3 regions of the Pedobacter sp. 05T44 genome follow, and region 1 is predicted to be linked to each of the others. Evidence: riboswitches for the same ligand, from Rfam matches in the RefSeq annotation. Region 1 holds a riboswitch; each other region holds the start of a gene.
What was found. A riboswitch is a leader RNA that binds a small molecule or an ion and turns the genes downstream of it on or off. The one in region 1 is predicted to bind S-adenosylmethionine.
Positions count from the first base shown of each region.

Region 2: linked by a shared signal. The riboswitch ahead of AC1DDK_RS09160 (O-acetylhomoserine aminocarboxypropyltransferase/cysteine synthase family protein) and the one ahead of AC1DDK_RS13225 (SusC/RagA family TonB-linked outer membrane protein) in region 1 are both predicted to bind S-adenosylmethionine.
Region 3: linked by a shared signal. The riboswitch ahead of metH (methionine synthase) and the one ahead of AC1DDK_RS13225 (SusC/RagA family TonB-linked outer membrane protein) in region 1 are both predicted to bind S-adenosylmethionine.

Region 1 covers NZ_JBFTKO010000007.1:113,171-119,296, forward strand. The annotation lists gene AC1DDK_RS13215 (GntR family transcriptional regulator) at 1-679, opposite strand, end outside; gene AC1DDK_RS13220 (alpha-L-rhamnosidase) at 733-3,399, opposite strand; SAM riboswitch class I at 3,569-3,677, shown strand; gene AC1DDK_RS13225 (SusC/RagA family TonB-linked outer membrane protein) at 3,928-6,126, shown strand, end outside.
Region 2 covers NZ_JBFTKO010000004.1:120,068-126,193, reverse strand. The annotation lists gene AC1DDK_RS09170 (homoserine dehydrogenase) at 1-1,076, opposite strand, end outside; gene AC1DDK_RS09165 (homoserine O-acetyltransferase family protein) at 1,084-2,142, opposite strand; gene AC1DDK_RS09160 (O-acetylhomoserine aminocarboxypropyltransferase/cysteine synthase family protein) at 2,168-3,472, opposite strand; SAM riboswitch class I at 3,712-3,825, opposite strand; gene AC1DDK_RS09155 (trans-sulfuration enzyme family protein) at 3,985-5,103, opposite strand; gene AC1DDK_RS09150 (lipocalin family protein) at 5,222-5,710, shown strand; gene AC1DDK_RS09145 (FadR/GntR family transcriptional regulator) at 5,835-6,126, shown strand, end outside.
Region 3 covers NZ_JBFTKO010000018.1:93,804-99,929, reverse strand. The annotation lists gene AC1DDK_RS22085 (S41 family peptidase) at 1-533, opposite strand, end outside; gene murQ (N-acetylmuramic acid 6-phosphate etherase) at 718-1,524, shown strand; gene AC1DDK_RS22075 (hypothetical protein) at 1,531-2,100, shown strand; gene AC1DDK_RS22070 (Bax inhibitor-1/YccA family protein) at 2,149-2,901, shown strand; SAM riboswitch class I at 3,167-3,276, shown strand; gene metH (methionine synthase) at 3,394-6,126, shown strand, end outside.

The DNA.
Region 1 (6,126 bases):
CTTTAGGGAAATAGCTTTTTTTAGGGAAAATGATTTTTAGTGTGTGGTATTTGCTGAGCTCATTACGGGCCTGTTCCAAAGCGTCGTAAATATTCTTTTCAAAATTCTCATAAGCCGCAGCATAGTCGCCATCAACCCCTTTTATTTTTTTATCCAGTAAAACCAGTTTTTCTTTTGGAATGGTATTGATGATATCTCTGGCATATTCCTCGCCTTCAATAAAATGAGGAATGATCACATAGTGAGAATATTCTTCTTTTTTATCGGTCAGAAATCGTTTAAAAAGCCTGAAATCATTGTTATAGATATAAAAATCTACAGATACATCCTCACCCAATGCAGCAATAAATGCATCGTAAACAATCTTTTTGTGTGCGCTAAGTTTATTGAAAAGCAGAAACACCTTTAGTTTCTGCTTAAAATCTATATTGGCAATATAATAGCCTTTACCCGGAACGGAATTAATTACACCTATGTTTTTAAGGTACTTGTATCCTTTTTCAGCGGTGTCACGCGAGATCTCCAACTTATAGCTCAACTCATTAATAGAAGGCAATAAATTGTCTTTCTTTAATTTACCCAGCTCAACGGCTTTTATAATTGCACTGGACAGTTGCAGATATTTAGGCGTTGCAGAATACTCATCAATATGAATAAAATCAAAAAACTTAGTCTTCATCTTTCTAAAAGTAAGTAATTTAATGCAATTGGTCCATACCAGACAAATAACTGCTATTTGATTTCAAACTGATATTTACCTGCTCCAATGTTTGTTTTGGCAGCAACAGCTTTTCCATCTTTAAAGGCCTTTTTCCCCTCTGTTAATGGGAAAGTAATTGTAGCACTTGAATTTGCCGGAATAGTTACGGTATAGATTACAGCATTTCCTGATCTTTTCCATGAAGATATGATCTTACCATAAGGACCGTCGTGCTCTGCCTCGAAATGTTCTAACCCTGAAACGAAATTAGGACGAAGCTGAATATTCTTAAATCCCGGTTGTTGTTCATCAGGGTGAATTCCACCCAAACCTTTAAAGAACCAGCCACCTATTTCGCCAAACATCATATGGTTTAAAGAAATGTCTCTTTCGGCTTTTATATCCCAGTTTTCGTATAAGGTAGTTGCTCCATTCACAATCCACCATCCCCATGAAGGGTAGGTATCCTGAGCTGCAAGTTTATATGCTGTTTCGGCCTGACCATTGTCACTCAATGCATTTAATATTGCTTTTGCACCCAAAACACCCACGTCAAGGTGCATTCCATCGGCAGCAACTCTTTTAGCAAGGTTCTCTGCAACTTTTGTAATAAGCTCTTCAGGTACCAATCCCCATTGCAGGGCAACACTTAATTCAGTTTGTACACCTGATGCATAAATGCCCGTTGTGCGGTTTAAATACTTATCGTTTATTGCCTTTTTAATTTTCTCTGCAAGGTTGCTGTAATAGCTATAATCGGCCTGCTTACCAAACATTTTTGCAGCCTTTGCAAGGATAACTGCATCTACATAGTAATAAGTAGAAGAGGTATATTCCAATGACGATTGTGATTTAACAGGCACCCAATCGCCTCTGCCAAAGGTTGTTAATCCTGCAGGACTAATTTGCTCTATGTAATTCACATACCGTTTAATGCTGTTGTAAGAATCTGAAAGCAACTTACTATCGCCATAAAACATGTATATATTCCATGGAATTATAGCAATTGTACTTGTCCAGTCAGTTCCATTTGCCGATCCATAACCCCATCCACCTGTAGGTATAATATCAGGAAGTACGCCATTTGGTTGTTGTTCGTCCCTGTGGTCGGCAAGCCATTTTTCATAAACTGTAATACCGTCAAAATTAAACAGGCCTGTTTCAACAGCAAAGTGTCCATCGCCAGTCCATCCATTCTTTTCTCTTTGCGGACAATCGGTAGGATATCCCATTAGATTAGACAAGTAAGAATTGTTAGTTGCCCACCATAGTCGATCAATTAGCTTATTTGAAGAGCTTATTTTACCTGTCGGGGTAACATCACTGTGCATAAAGTAACCGGTGATGCTTTCTTTGGTTAATTGTACCGGCTTACTGCTGATCACCTCAACATACTGGAATCCTTTGTAATTGAACTTAGGCATAAACTCAAGTTCTCCTTTACCTGATAAGGTAACGATATCTGTTTGAAAAGGATCGGTATTATCTTTAGGGCGATAGTAAACATCAATATTAGATAGGTCTAGCCTTCCGTTAGCATGCAAGCGTTCGCCATGCTTAATACGAATAACAGTGCCTTCCTCTCCGCTTACTTTAATTTTTGTAACTCCAGAGATATTGCGGCCCAGATCAAAAACATATACAGTGTCGTTAACCTTTTGCATTGTTTTAGAAGGAATTTCTTCGACATTACGAATTGGCTGCATAACCTGACTTACAACATTATTGGACGGGGCAGCTCTAAGCGAGATGCCATTCCACTTTTTATCATCAAAATCTGCAGTATTCCAACCCGGTTGCTCCTTGCGTGCATCATAATGCTCGGCAGTGTAAATATTGTTGAGTACTATCGGACTTGAACTTGTTTTCCAGTCGCCCCCGGAAGTAACCACATCAACAGTTCCATCTTCATAGGTGATTCTTAAATCCAGACAAAAAGTAGGTCTTGCTCTCCAGGGTGCCTTGTCAAAATTCCATACCGCAATAGATTGATGGTTATACCATCCATTACCAAGTAAAACACCAACAGCATTTTTACCTTTTTGAAGTTGGGCAGTAACATCGTAAGAAACATATAAGTTACGTCTGTCGAAACGGGTGTACATAGGGTCAAGTCTATGGTTCCCTACTTTTTTCCCATTTAAATATAATTCGTACAAACCAGCAGCAGCAATATATGCCCTTGCAGATTTTATTTTTTTAGAAGGTTCAAATACTTTTCTGAAATATGGAGCCTCGCGTTTATCGATATCGTTACCATCACTGATCCAGGTACCTTTCCAGTTGTCGACTTTCATCATTCCTGTTTCGAAAGTTGCTACCCCGCCAGATGAAGCTGGTTTACCATCTTTATCCCAAAGCTCAACAGACCAGTAGTATTTAGTGAACGGCTCTAAGGTTTTGCCTTTATAATTAACAAGATTTGCAGACGAGGCTACTTTGCCCGACTCCCACGAAAGGCCCCTTTTTTTTGCTACTTCTGATGAATCTTTACCTACAATAATTCTATAAGCAGTTTGTTTAGCACCCTGACGGGTATCTGTCATCATCCACGACAAGCGCGGATTTAACAAATCTACCCCAATTGGGTTTATTAAATGTTCGCATTGCAAACCTGAGGGTTTAACTTCATTAGAGTATGCTTTTTCTGCCATAGAAATGGTGAAGAGCATCAGCAAGAAAGAATAAAGAAATTTCATTAGAATATAATTCAGGTAAAGTTTAGTGTGTTTACAATGTTAATTTTCTTAGTCATTTTCAGCAACCTGTACTGTCCTGCTCAAAATACAGAATATTTATTTTATTAATTTCTATAGGAATACTAGATTATTCTTATATTTGTCGCAGCAAATGGTTCTTAAAACTTCCTGCTTATCAAGAAAGACTGAGGGATTGGCCCTATGATGTCTTAGCAACCTCTACAATTTATTGTAAAAGGTGCTAATTCCAATTCGCTGCAAAGCGGAAAAGATAAGATTAAACAGCGCAATGCTCCTTATCAATCATCATAACCAAATCTAATTCTGTTCGCGACAAAGTATGTAAGGGATGACCTAAACTATAAATGTATAAAAACATGACACAGAAAGTACACCAAAAAGAAATGCGCTGCTCATCTCCATCTCATTACCCTTCATCTGGTCTTATGATCACTCAAAAACGAATGCACTGTTGCTCTATTTAATGCAACCCAAAGAATTTATTATACACCCATTTATTTAATTCACATGTTAAAAATATACAAAATTTTTGCAGGGATTCTTATATCCTTTTTTTTCCTGCAAACCGTACAGGCACAATCTGTTAAAATAACAGGTACTGTTACCGGAAACCCCGACGGGGAGACTATTCCAGGAGCATCAATTACCATAAAAGGTAAAAAAAGCGGAACAACTACAGATGGCAGCGGTAAGTTTTCTCTAGCTGCAGATGTTAATGATGTACTTAGTATATCTTATCTTGGATATACTACAAAAGAAGTAACCATTACCGCAGCTACAACTACATTAAATATTGCGCTTGATGTTTCGGCAAATGCTTTAAGTGAAGTTGTTGTTACAGCCCTTGGGATTTCTAAAGAAAAGAAATCGTTGGGATATGCTGTTCAGGAATTAAAATCTAAAGATATTGCTACCGCAAAAGAAACCAATATAATCAACTCTCTGGCCGGAAAAATTGCCGGTGTGCAAACTACAAATAGCCAGGGCGATATGGGTTCATCAAGAATTATTATTCGTGGTGAAACCTCTATATCAGGTAACAACCAACCCCTCTTTGTAGTGGACGGAGTACCCGTTGATAATTCGCAGAATCTAGGTATAGCTGGATCAAGGGATTTTGCCAATACCATTTCGGATATTAATTCAGAAGACATTGAATCAATCAGTGTACTTAAAGGTCCAAATGCAGCAGCACTATATGGATCACGTGCAGCAGCAGGTGTTATCCTTATTAAAACCAAAACTGGCAGAGGCCAAAAGGGTTTAGGTATCAGTGTTAACTCCAACGCTACATTTTCAAACCTATTGACCTTACCGGATTATCAAAACTCATTCGGACAAGGTACAAGCGGCAAGTTTAGCTTTGTAGATGGAAAAGGTGGAGGTGTAAACGACGGTGTAGATGAAAGCTGGGGACCAGCATTGGATGGCCGTTTAATTCCTCAGTTTAACTCTAAAGGTGTTGCTGTTCCATTTATTGCTCATCCAGATAATGTTAAGGATTTCTTTGAAACAGGTTTTGCGCTTAATAATGGTATTGCCATTGCAGGCTCTGGAGAAAAACAAGATGTCCGTTTCTCTTACAACAACCTTACGCAAGGTGGTATACTGCCAAATTCTTCTCAGGACAAGAATTCATTATTATTGAATACCACGTACAGAATCACTCCTAAATTAACTTTAAACGCTTCTGCAAATTATATAAAAAGCAATGCCGATAACCTTCCTGCCTCAGGCGGAAAACGTGCAACTGGCCCGATGCTTCAATTTACATGGTTTGGAAGACAGGTAGATGTTAGTCAGCTTAAAAACTATAAAGACGAAAACGGAAACGACTTTAACTGGAACAATAGTTACTATAGTAACCCTTATTTCATAGCCTATGAAAATACAGTTGGTCAGAAACGTGATCGCATTATTGGTAATGCAGAATTAAATTATAAAATTACAAGCGCACTTTCAGCCAACTTCAGGACAGGAAATGATTACTATACAGACCGTAGAAAGATCAAAATCGCTTATGGAACAAATGGTACCCCATTCGGTTCATATGAGGAAGATGCATATACGGTTAATGAAAATAATACCGAAGGTCGTTTAGAGTTCAATAAGAAACTGAATTCAGATTTCTCAATAGATATTTTGGGTGGCGGAAACATTAGAACTTCAACTTTCGAACAAAACGATCAGAAAGCGACCAAGTTGGCAGTAAACGGCTTATATACCTTGAGCAACTCCAGAGATCCATTGGTATCTTCAAACGTTTACACCAAACTTAGAACCTATAGTTTATTTGGATCCGCTCAGTTGGGCTTTAGAGATTATGCATATCTGAATTTAACAGCACGTAACGACTGGGATTCCAGTTTACCAAAACCGAACTTATCTTATTTCTACCCTTCTGTTAATGGAAGTTTAATTCTTACAGAAGCTTTTGATATTAAAAGCGAGGTGCTTAGTTTCGCTAAACTAAGAGGAGGCTGGTCTAAAGTAGGAAAGGCAACAGACCCTTATCAACTGATCAATACCTATAGCTTCACTGCTCCATTTGATGGAAATCCACAACAATCAGTTAATACGATCGACCTTAATCCAAACCTTCTGCCAGAAATCACCAAATCGACTGAGGCGGGTGCCGAAATTGGGTTGTTTGATAACCGCATCAAGCTGGATCTAAGTGTGTACAATACAAACAGTATTAATCAG
Region 2 (6,126 bases), on a different contig from region 1:
GAGAACCGCTCAATAATATTATCTATCTGCAGCTTTTCCAATGTATACTCATGGGTATAGCGCAAATAAACTTCAATGTTTACATTGTCGGTATGAACTAACCCATTGTGTTGATGGTATTTTTTATACTCATAACGATAATCATATCTTAGTGCAGCTATATCTGATAAAACAGCTGCTCCTGTAGGGTGACCACCTGCACCTTTTCCAAAGAAGAATTGCTTATCAGCAAAGGCGGCCTGAACAGTTACACCGTTGTATTCGTTTTCTACATTGAACAGAAAATCATCAGATTTTACAAACTTTGGCAATACATAAGTAATGATTTGCTTGGTGCTTATTTTACGCGCAGTAGGTACAAGTTTAATTCTAAAGTTCTTCTCTCTGGCGTACTTAATGTCATGCTCTGATAAGTTCTGAATGCCAACATTAAGTATCTTATCAGGATCAATAAATAACCCGTAAGCATGTGCAGTTGCAATAGCCAATTTAAATTTAGGATCATAACCTCCAACATCCAGAATAGGATTAGATTCAGCAAAACCAAGATCTTGCGCCTGCTTTAATGCCACGCCATATTCAAGATTTTCATTAAATATTTTAGATAGAATGTAGTTAGATGAACCGTTGAATATTCCACTTATACCGTGCAGTAATTCATTGTCGTAATATTCTTCCAGATTACGGATGATAGGTATACTGCCGCAAACTGCACCTTCATATAATAGAGATGCATTATGTTTTTCTTGCAATTCAACCAGTTCGGCCAGATGAGTAGCAATCATTTTTTTATTGGCAGAAACTACATTTTTACCGCTGATTAATGCTCTTTTAACGATGTTGTAGGCAATCTCTGCGTCATCAATTAACTCAACTACAGTGTTAATTTCACTATTGTCTAATATTTCGTCATGATTTGTGGTGAAAAGATGTGCCTCAAGGCTACGTTTTTTCTCAGGATTTTTAATAGCTATTTTAACGATCTCAAGGTTTAGGTCCTGACCGCGAATAATATCATGCAATCCTTGTCCAACAACTCCAAAACCAAATAAGCCGATCTTAAGTTTCTTACTCATCTAAATACTATGCTGTTTTATGTAATTTAATTATTTTCTTATTTGCACTTTCTTTTAAGAATGTGCCAATTATGTTGGTTAATATGTCTGTCTCAATTAAAAAACCATCGTGGCCATAAGCAGAGCTAATACTTTTGAGTGCTGCTCCTGGAATATGCTTCGCTAAAAACTCTTGTTCACAAAGCGGGAACAGAACATCGTTTTCAATTCCTATTACCAGCGTATTCGCTTTAACTAATGCTAAGGCATCAACAATACTTTTTCTGCTTCGGCCAACATTATGGCTGTCCATTGCTTTACTCAAGTACCAATAGCTGTAGGCATTAAAACGTTTACACAGTTTTTCGCCCTGATAATTCTGGTAAGAGGCGGCTCGGAATGAACCTGTTTTGTCATTTACACTTTCTAATTGAGTAGCTGAATATGCTTCATAAGTGCGATAAGATAATAAAGCAATGCTTCTTGCGGCTTTTAAACCTTTTAAGCCACCATCTGGCTGCTGTGCATAAAATGTACGATCAGTGCTGATTGCTAAACGCTGACTCTCGTTAAATGCAATTCCCCATGGTGAGTGTACTGCATTTGTAGCTACAAGAATTAGATTGTCTACGCTCTTGCTATCTGTAATGGCCCATTCCAATGCTTGTTGCCCGCCTAAAGAACCGCCAATTAATACTTTAAGGTGTTGAATGCCAAGATATGATGCAAGCAAGCGGTGAGCAGCGACCAAATCTCTGATGGTAAATTCTGGAAAAGCAAGGTAATACGGTTGCCCTGTTACCGGATTTATACTTAATGGATTGGTTGTACCGTAATTAGACCCTAATACATTTGCACAGATGATAAAGTGTTCCTCAGGGTTAAACAGGTCGTTATTGCCGAAAAGTCCTTTCCACCAGTCTAAAACATCAGCATTGGCTGTAAGCGCATGGCATACCCAGATCACATTATCTTTCTTTGCATTTAGTTTGCCATAAGTTTGATAAGCAATCTCTAATTTGCGTAGTTTTTTCCCGTTCTCTAGCTTAAATAACTTTGTATGCGTATATGTGGCAGTAGTGCTCATTCTTTAGATCTTGTAGCGTTTTATTTTATTTGTTGATAGCAGCAAAGGCTTGTTCAAAATCAGCCTTAATGTCGTCTATGTGTTCAATTCCTACAGAAACACGTAGCTGGCTGGCTGTAATGCCTGCAGCAATTTGTTCCTCGTCACTTAGTTGTTGATGCGTAGTTGCTGAAGGTTGTATGATAAGGGTTTTTGCATCACCCAGGTTTGCAAGGTGGCTAACAAGTTTAAGATTGTCGACCAATGCCGTTGCTTTTTCTTTATCACCATGTAGTTCAAAAGATAGCACTGCACCGAATCCATTCTTTAAATACTTTTTGGCGTTAGCATGGTATGGACTGCTTTCAAGTCCGGGATAGTTTACGCTCTTCACAGCATCATGGCTTTCTAACCAGGTCGCCAGTGCAAGTGTGTTATCTACGTGACGTTGCACGCGAAGTGATAAAGTTTCTAATCCCTGAATTAAAAGGAAAGAGTTGAAAGGAGAGATGGCCGGGCCAAAATCTCTTAACCCTTCAACGCGGGCACGAATAATGAATTGAATATTTCCAAAAGGACCACCAATTCCAAAAACATCATTAAAAATTAAACCATGATATCCTTCTGATGGCTCGGTAAATTGAGGGAATTTGCCATTTCCCCAGTTGTAATTTCCACCATCTACTATTACCCCGCCAATACTGGTGCCATGTCCGCCAATCCATTTGGTAGCAGATTGCACAACAACATGGGCCCCGTGTTCTAAAGGTTTAAACAGATAACCAGCTGCGCCAAAAGTATTATCTACTATTAACGGTAAATCGTGTCTGTTGGCAATGGCAGATAATTTTTCGAAATCGGCAATACTGAAAGCAGGATTACCAATGGTTTCTAAATATATAGCTTTAGTATTTGCATCGATTTTTGATTCAAAATCGTTGGCATCATCGCCATTAGCAAACCTAACCTCAATACCAAGACGTTTAAAGCTTACTTTGAACTGATTATATGATCCGCCATATAAATGAGATGAGGATACAAAATTGTCACCTGCCTGTAGGATATTATTTAATGCAATAAATTGAGCCGCCTGTCCCGAAGCTACGGCTAAAGCAGCCACACCGCCTTCAAGTGCTGCTATTCTTTTTTCGAAAACATCAGTTGTCGGATTCATGATCCTGGTGTAAATGTTTCCGAATTCCTTTAGCGCAAATAAGTTTGCACCATGTTCGGAGTTCTTAAAACCGTAAGAGGTAGTTTGGTATATTGGAACAGCTCTTGATCCTGTAGTAGGATCAATTTCCTGACCTGCATGTACTTGTAATGTTTCGAATTTATGTGATGTTGACATGTTATATTTAGTTTTAAGTGGTTCCTGTTATGTTTTTGAGTCGATACGTTGCGGAGATTTTAGCTTCGGAAACGTATACCGTTGTTAAGCGTACCCCTGCAAGGGGCCTTCCGTATGAATGTGAAATGCAAAAGGAAGATTTGTAAATTATAGTATGCAACAGCACATGCAATTAGCCTGCTGAGGATAACAATAATTAAACAGATTTGAAGTAATGCTTACAGTTTTCATTTTGTTTCAATTTATCTTTCCAAACGACACCATGTCTTTTGGTCAGGAATTGGCACCTTCTCCATCTTGGGAGGGTTGCCAGTGGGTCAAAGAGCCTGTCTCTCGCCACTTCTTTATAAATCAAACCTTTTTATTAAGGAAGGTTGACTTGGTTAGCTTTCGCTAAATGATATCGCAAATGTAGATTTAAGTTAATAAATATCCAAAATTATATTTTGGATATTTATTAACTTGTTGTATTACAGTGTTGTAAATTAATTTTTTGATGGGGTTGCTTGATTTTATCCTGCAAGTGCCTGATCTAAATCTGCTATTAGATCATCTATATGCTCAAGCCCAACAGATATCCGAATTAAATTTTGTGGGGTTTTGGTGTCAGGTCCTTCAACAGATGCACGGTGTTCTATTAAACTTTCAACTCCACCTAAACTTGTAGCCTGCGCAAAGACTTTAACTTTATTAACCACTTTTCTGGCTTCATCAGATCCACCTTTAACTAACACCGATAACATTCCTCCATAGCCATTCATTTGCCTTTTTGCGATGTCGTACTGAGGGTGGGTTATTAATCCCGGATAATAAACTCTTTCAATAGCAGGGTGTTTTTCTAGATGTAATGCTAAAGCCAATCCATTAGTACAGTGGCCGCGCATGCGATATGCCAATGTTTTGATACTTCTTATTAACAGAAAACAATCGAAAGGAGAGGGTACTGCTCCACCAACTTGCTGTATGTTTCTGATCTTTTCCCAAAATTCATTTTTTTCTGCCGTGATAAGTACCCCACCCAGAACATCACTATGGCCACCAATATATTTTGTGGAAGAGTGCATTACAATATCCGCCCCAAAATCAATAGGGTTTTGTAAGCATGGCGAAGCAAAAGTGCTGTCGCATGCAAGAATAAGGTTGTTCTCCTTGGCGATTTTGGAAACCCCGGCAATATCTGTAATTTTTAATAATGGATTAGAAGGGGTTTCTATCCATATCAATACAGTATTCTTCTTAATGAATTTTGCTATGTTATCAAGGTTCGTAAGATCTATAAAATCAATTTCAAGAGTATCTTTAAAAATGGTCCGCAGTTGTTTTTTAAAACCCCAGTACATGTCGTCAGGAGCAATGATATGGCTTCCTGGTTTTAAAGCCTGAAAAACTGCCATTCCAGCCGTATTTCCTGAAGAAAACGCACAGGCTTCTACACCTTTTTCTAATTCTGAAAGCGCATTTTCCAGTGCTGATCTATTTGGATTACTTACTCTGCTATACATATGTCCACCAGAGTAGCCACCATCTTCATCTCTCAGGAATGTGGTAGATAGATTTATAGGAGGTGTAACATCATTAGTGCTGACTTTATATAAATTTCCAGCATGTATTGCAAGTGTTTCTGGCTTCATTATTACGGGGTTAAAAGTTAAGATTGGGCATAAGATGTAACAAAGTTAAGGGTATAATGTTATTCGCCTTAAGTTTTGGCAAGATTTATGTAATTGAATTATCAAATTAAAGAAGAATATGAAAAGAATATTACTGATAGCAGCCATTTTATGCAGTTCGTTAATGGTTTTGCAAAGTTGTTCGCCTAAAGGTGGTGCAACTCAAAGTTTAAAGAAAGGTAATGTAACTGGTAATTGGGTTTTAAATGATATTACATTTGAAGGCTTGCCGCAATCAGCAGTAAAATCATTGTTTGATGAAGGTTCTTATACTTGCTTCAAAGGAAGTACCTGGAGTCTCACTAATAGCGGAAACGGAAGCTATACCTTACCAGGTGGAGGAGAGTGTACTGCAAAAACTCAGAAAATATACTGGTCAGTAAGTCCTGCTGACGAGACATTCCAATTCAAAAAGATCTTTGAAGGCGAAAAAGCCAAAAACGTAACTTCTGGTTACAGATCGGTATTGTCTTCTACAGATGGCAATAGTATGGTTATTAAATCACCTGTAGAATATGGAGCAAAAACTGCTTACATTGTCTTGAATTTTACAAAAGCAGCGAAATAAGAGTAAAATAGTTTGGTTTAGGGAAAAGGGTTCAATTAGTTTTGAGCCCTTTTTTTATTGATTTCTTTGTTAGATGTATTTTAATTTCTACCTTTGAATTCATCTGATGATATGATGAATTAACATGAAAGATCTTATACAAAAAAAGTCTCTTGCGGATGAAGTAGCCGCGCGATTAAGTGAGCAGATTTCTCTTGGACAATACAAAGTGAATGAACAGTTGCCGATAGAACCGGAATTAATGAAAAACTTTGGTGTCGGACGCTCAACTATAAGGGAAGCCATAAAAATATTAGCTAATTCTGGGTTACTTAGAGTTCAACAAGGGATTGGAACTTTTGTAGATCAGCTAACAGCAAATAGGGAACCTATGGATTTGCGGTTGAAGCGTGCGAATGTTAAAGATCTGGATGAGG
Region 3 (6,126 bases), on a different contig from region 1:
TGCACAATAGTTAATTTTACTGCAGTACCCTTTTTTCCCTTGATCTTACCAATCATCTGTTCTCTTGGCAAAGCCTTGCCACTAACAAAAATGGTATCTATTTTAATAATTCTGTCGCCCTGTTTTATTCCGGCCAAAAATGCCGGGCCATCCTTAATTACATTTGTAACCAGCAGGGTGTCATTTAAAATGTAATATTCAATGCCTATGCCCTCAAAGTTTCCATTTAATGATTCAGCAAATTCATTCGCTTTTTCTGGTGGAAGATATATGCTATGAGGATCAAGTTTATGCAATAAACTATCAATAGGCAGGTTATTTAAGCTATCGGCATTAACCTCGTCTACATAGTTTTTATTAATGATATGAAGAATTTCATCAACCTTTTGCGCATTATTATCCGCTATATATGTTGTCTTTTGGAAGGTATATCCCTGGTCTTTCAGAAACTTATACCCAAAAAACATCCCACCTATTAAAGTAACTGAATAAGTGAGGGCAATTAAGAGATTATAACGGGTATTCTTTTTCATGGCTAAAGGCACCGTAAAGGTACAAAATTAGACTGTTATATAATCAATTAACCGCTTTGATTTTTATTTGTTTAGTATTTTTTCTATTACTTTATAATTGAGAAGAAATCCTTATTTTGAATTGATTTCCCCTATTATTTCTGGTTTAACAAGAAAATCACGAATTTTAACAAAAATTAATCTAATGATAAGAGTAACCGAGCAAGAATCAACGTATAACGATATTGATAAAATGTCAGTACTTGAAATTCTAAAGGGCATAAATGATGAAGACAAAACAGTTCCCTATGCTGTGGAAAAAGTAATTCCTCAGATAGAGAAACTGGCTTCTGCTGTTGCCGAGCGAATGATAAACGGGGGAAGGTTATTTTACATCGGTGCAGGCACAAGTGGCCGACTGGGTGTTGTTGATGCCTCAGAGTGCCCTCCTACCTTTGGTGTTCCGTTTGATTGGGTTGTTGGAATTATTGCCGGCGGAGACACTGCCATACGAAGAGCAGTTGAAAATGCTGAAGATGATGACCAGCAAGCATGGATAGATCTGCAGGAATTTAAAATTGATGCCAACGACTGTTTAATTGGTCTTGCCGCATCTGGAACCACGCCATACGTTATCGGCGGACTAAACACTGCCCGTAAAAATGGCATTTTAACGGGTTGTATTGTATGCAACGAAGGGGGGCCGATAGCTGCTGAAAGTGATTTCCCTGTAGAGGTAGTAGTTGGTCCTGAATTTTTAACAGGTTCTACCAGAATGAAGTCTGGAACTGCACAAAAACTGGTTCTAAACATGCTTAGTACTACGGTAATGATAAAACTAGGCAGGGTAAAAGGCAACAAGATGGTAGACATGCAGCTAACCAATCATAAACTGGTAGACAGAGGTACACAAATGGTAATGGACGAACTGAATATAGATTATGAACATGCTGCTGATCTGCTTATCCGTTATGGAAGTGTCCGCAAAGCGGTTGAATCTACTCATAAATAACCCGACATGCACGAAATAGAGCCTTACTATCTATGGCGTGATGACTATATCGCGGCAGAAGATGAGCGTTCTCCGTTCTACAACACTGAGTACTCGGAATTTTATTTCGACAAGCAGCTGTACAATTTTCTGTTACATCCCCAATGGGATGATTTCGGATCAAGTACAATGTATCTTAAAGTACTGTATGTTGACTACGATAGAAATTATGCAGTCATAGAGCTTATTGGAGAGTGGAACGATGCCATCGGCAACGACATTATGCTTCTGAAACGTGAAATCATTGAACTGATGATTGACGAAGGCATAAATAAATTCATACTGATAGGCGAAAACGTACTGAACTTCCATTCTTCTGAAGATAGTTATTATGAAGAATGGTTTCAGGAAGTTGAAGATGGGTGGATTACAGGCATCAATTTCCAGGAACATGTAATCAATGAATTCCGTAACAGCAATATAGATTATTACATCAATTTTGGTGGCGAACTTGACGATATGGCATGGAGAACCTTAAAACCCCTTCAGTTTTTCAAGAAAGTTGAAGAAATCCTGACAAAAAGGCTAGGGGCATAGCTTTTGTTAGAATGAAACAATTCGTATCTTTAAATAAATTTAAAACACATGAATAATAACAATAATAATGATTGGGCACAACAGTCCGTTTTTGTAGAAGACTTAACTGGTAAAGTTGCCAAGAAATTCTTCGCGAATGTTTTTTTATGGATGTTTATAGCTCTTGGTTTATCAACATTAGCTGCTTTGCTTATTTCAACTTCTCCTGCAGCTTTAAGTCAATTAATTAATTTTGAAACAGGACAAAGAACAATACTAGGTTATATCGCAATGTTTGCGCCTCTTGGTCTGGTAATTTTAATGGGAACAGGATTTAACCGCCTGTCTTATGGTGCTTTATTAGGCGTATTTGTTCTATTTTCGGTTCTATTAGGTGTTAGTTTAAGTTTTATATTACTTATCTATACCGCTGGTTCAATTGTAGCATGTTTTGCTGCCGCAGCGGGTATATTTGGAATAATGGCAGTTTTAGGTTACACCACAGATGTAGATTTAAGCAAATTTGGCCCAATATTAATGGTAGGTGTAGTAGGCTTATTCATTGCCGGTATCATTAACATGTTTATTGGAAGTGATCGTTTTAGCTACATAATGAGCTTCTTTGGAGTAGCAATCTTTACAGCTCTAACAGCATACGATGTTCAGAAACTGAAACGTATTGGTGCGGGTATTGAAGAAAATGGGGATCAAATGGCGGCAACTGACGCTAAGAAACTGGCAATTATGGGCGCTTTATCTCTTTACCTTGACTTTATAAACATCTTCTTATATCTACTAAGAATCTTCGGAAGCAGAAAATAACAACCTGTTTCTTAAAAATATTAAAGGCGGGTGGAGCATGAACTATGATCCCACCCGCCTTTTCGTTGTCAACATATTTATCTCTCATAGGCAGATTGCCATCTCTATAATTTAAACACATTTTAAGCTTTCAAATTCAGCTGTACACTGTGATGTTTTCAAAACAATGTTTCGAAGTTCTGAGTTAATTGTCTCCTCTATACAATTTTATATGCTTTAACGGCCGAAATTTTGGAAATGATTTTTCTTTGTTGCACCTTTGTAATGCTTATAGAGAAAGACGGAGGGATTAGACCCTGCGAAGTCTTAGCAACCTGTGCTTACAAGGTGCTACATTCTACTGGAGCCAAACAATTGGTTCCCGAAAGATAAGTTAAAGTCGACACCTAAACCGGACTTTTCGAATAAGCTTTGTATGTAATGAGTTCGGCACTTGTTTAGGCACAGCCTCTATCAACTTTAGCTTATTACCTACTCATATTACTATTAAAAATGGACATTAGAGCAGAGTTAGAAAAACGTATCCTGATCATTGATGGTGCGATGGGCACTATGATACAACGTTACGTCCTTTCTGAAGAAGATTTCAGGGGCGAGCGGTTCAAAGATCACCCGTGTGATGTAAAAGGTAATAACGACTTACTAAACATTACCCGTCCAGATATCATTAAGGCAATTCATACCGAATATTTAAAGGCCGGTACAGATATKATTGAGACCAATACCTTTAGTACCCAACGTATTTCACTGGCCGATTACCAGATGGAAGAGCTTGATTATGAGATGAGCTTTGAAGGGGCTAAAATAGCCAAAGAGGCAGTTAATGAATTTATGGCGGCTAATCCCGACAGAAAATGTTTTGTTGCCGGTGCCGTAGGCCCGACTAACAGAACACTATCTATTTCTCCGGATGTAAACGATCCAGGGTTCAGGGCACTCACTTTCGATGAATTAGTTGATGCTTATTACGAACAAATACGCGGACTGGTTGATGGCGGTTCAGACCTGCTTTTAATTGAAACCATTTTTGACACCTTAAATGCCAAGGCCGCCATATTTGCCATCAAAAAATATGAGAATGTAATTGGCCGTAAAATAGAGATTATGATCTCCGGAACCATTACTGATGCTTCCGGCAGAACTTTATCAGGCCAAACTGCCGAGGCTTTCTTAAATTCCGTAATACACGCCAATCCATTAAGTATAGGCTTCAACTGCGCCTTGGGGGCAAAAGACATGAGGCCGCACATAGAAGAACTTTCGGCTAAGGCAGGCTGCTATGTTTCTGCCTATCCTAATGCGGGTTTGCCAAATGAATTTGGTGCTTACGATGAAATGCCTCATGAAACTGCTCATCTGGTAGAAGATTTTATTCAGCACGGTTTTGTAAATATTGTAGGTGGTTGTTGCGGAACTACACCTGAGCATATCGGCTGCATAGCCGAAAAAGCAAAAAATGTAGCACCGCGTAAAATACCTCAGATAGAACCTTATCTGCGTTTAAGCGGATTGGAACCGGTTACCATAACTCCAGAGAGTATTTTTGTAAACATTGGTGAGCGTACAAACATTACCGGTTCTCCAAAATTCTCTAAGCTCATTTTAGGTGGAGATTTTGAAGCGGCACTTGCCGTTGCCCGTCAGCAGGTTGAGGGTGGTGCACAGGTTATCGATGTGAATATGGATGAGGGGATGATTGATTCGGAAGCCTCTATGACCAAATTCCTTAACCTGATTGCGTCTGAACCTGATATTTCCAAGTTGCCTATCATGGTCGATTCGTCTAAATGGACGGTTATAGAAGCCGGGTTAAAATGCTTGCAGGGAAAAGGAATTGTAAACTCCATCTCTCTTAAAGAAGGCGAAGACAAATTCCGTGAAAGTGCGCGCAAAATCATGACCTACGGTGCTGCCATAGTAGTAATGGCATTTGATGAGCAGGGACAGGCCGATAATTTTGAAAGAAGAAAAGAGATCTGTAAAAGATCATATGATATTTTAGTTGATGAAATTGGCTTTCCGCCTCAGGACATCATCTTTGACCCGAACATCCTTACCGTTGCAACCGGATTAGAAGAACATAACAACTATGCGGTAGATTTTATAAATGCTACCCGCTGGATCAAAGAAAACCTGCCCCATGCAAAAGTAAGTGGTGGTGTTTCGAACATCTCCTTCTCGTTTAGAGGTAATAATACCGTTAGGGAAGCGATGCACTCTGCATTTTTATACCACGCCATCAAAGCTGGTTTAGATATGGGGATTGTAAATGCCGGAATGCTAGAGGTTTATCAGGAAATTCCGCCAGAGCTTTTAGTACTTGTAGAGGATGTATTGTTAAACCGAAGAGACGATGCTACAGAGCGGTTGGTTGAATTTGCAGACACCATCAAATCTAAAGGAAAAGAGATTGTCAGGGATGAGGAATGGCGTAAAACCAGTGTAGAAGAAAGACTTTCTCATTCGTTAGTTAAGGGAATTATAGAATACCTTGATGCTGATGTTGAAGAAGCACGTCAGAAATACGCGAGACCCATTCAGGTAATTGAAGGTCCATTAATGGACGGGATGAACATTGTGGGTGACCTTTTTGGGGCCGGTAAAATGTTCCTGCCGCAGGTTGTAAAATCTGCTCGTGTAATGAAAAAGGCCGTGGCTTATCTGTTGCCATTTATTGAGCAGGAAAAGCTGGATAACCCGGATCAGGATCAGAATTCATCGGCCGGAAGGGTATTAATGGCTACTGTAAAAGGTGATGTTCATGATATCGGAAAGAACATTGTAGGTGTAGTTTTAGCTTGTAATAACTTCGAAATTGTGGATATGGGCGTAATMGTTCCTGCACAGGAAATCATTAAAAAAGCCAAAGAAATAAATGCTGATATTATTGGCTTAAGTGGTTTAATTACCCCTTCGCTTGATGAAATGGTACACTTCGCCAAAGAAATGGAGCGCGAAGGCTTTACCATTCCTTTAATTATTGGTGGTGCTACTACCTCCAGGATTCATGCTGCGGTTAAGGTTGCGCCTAACTACTCGGGGCCAGCCATCCATGTGCTTGATGCTTCGAGAAGTGTAACGGTTTGTAGTACTTTAATGAACAAAGATACCCGCGATGAGTACATCCAGGGTATTCGCGAGGAATATGATAAAGCACGTGAGGCGCACTTAAATAAGCGCTCTGATAAACGTTTTAAAACAATTGAAGAAGCCAGAAAGGATAAC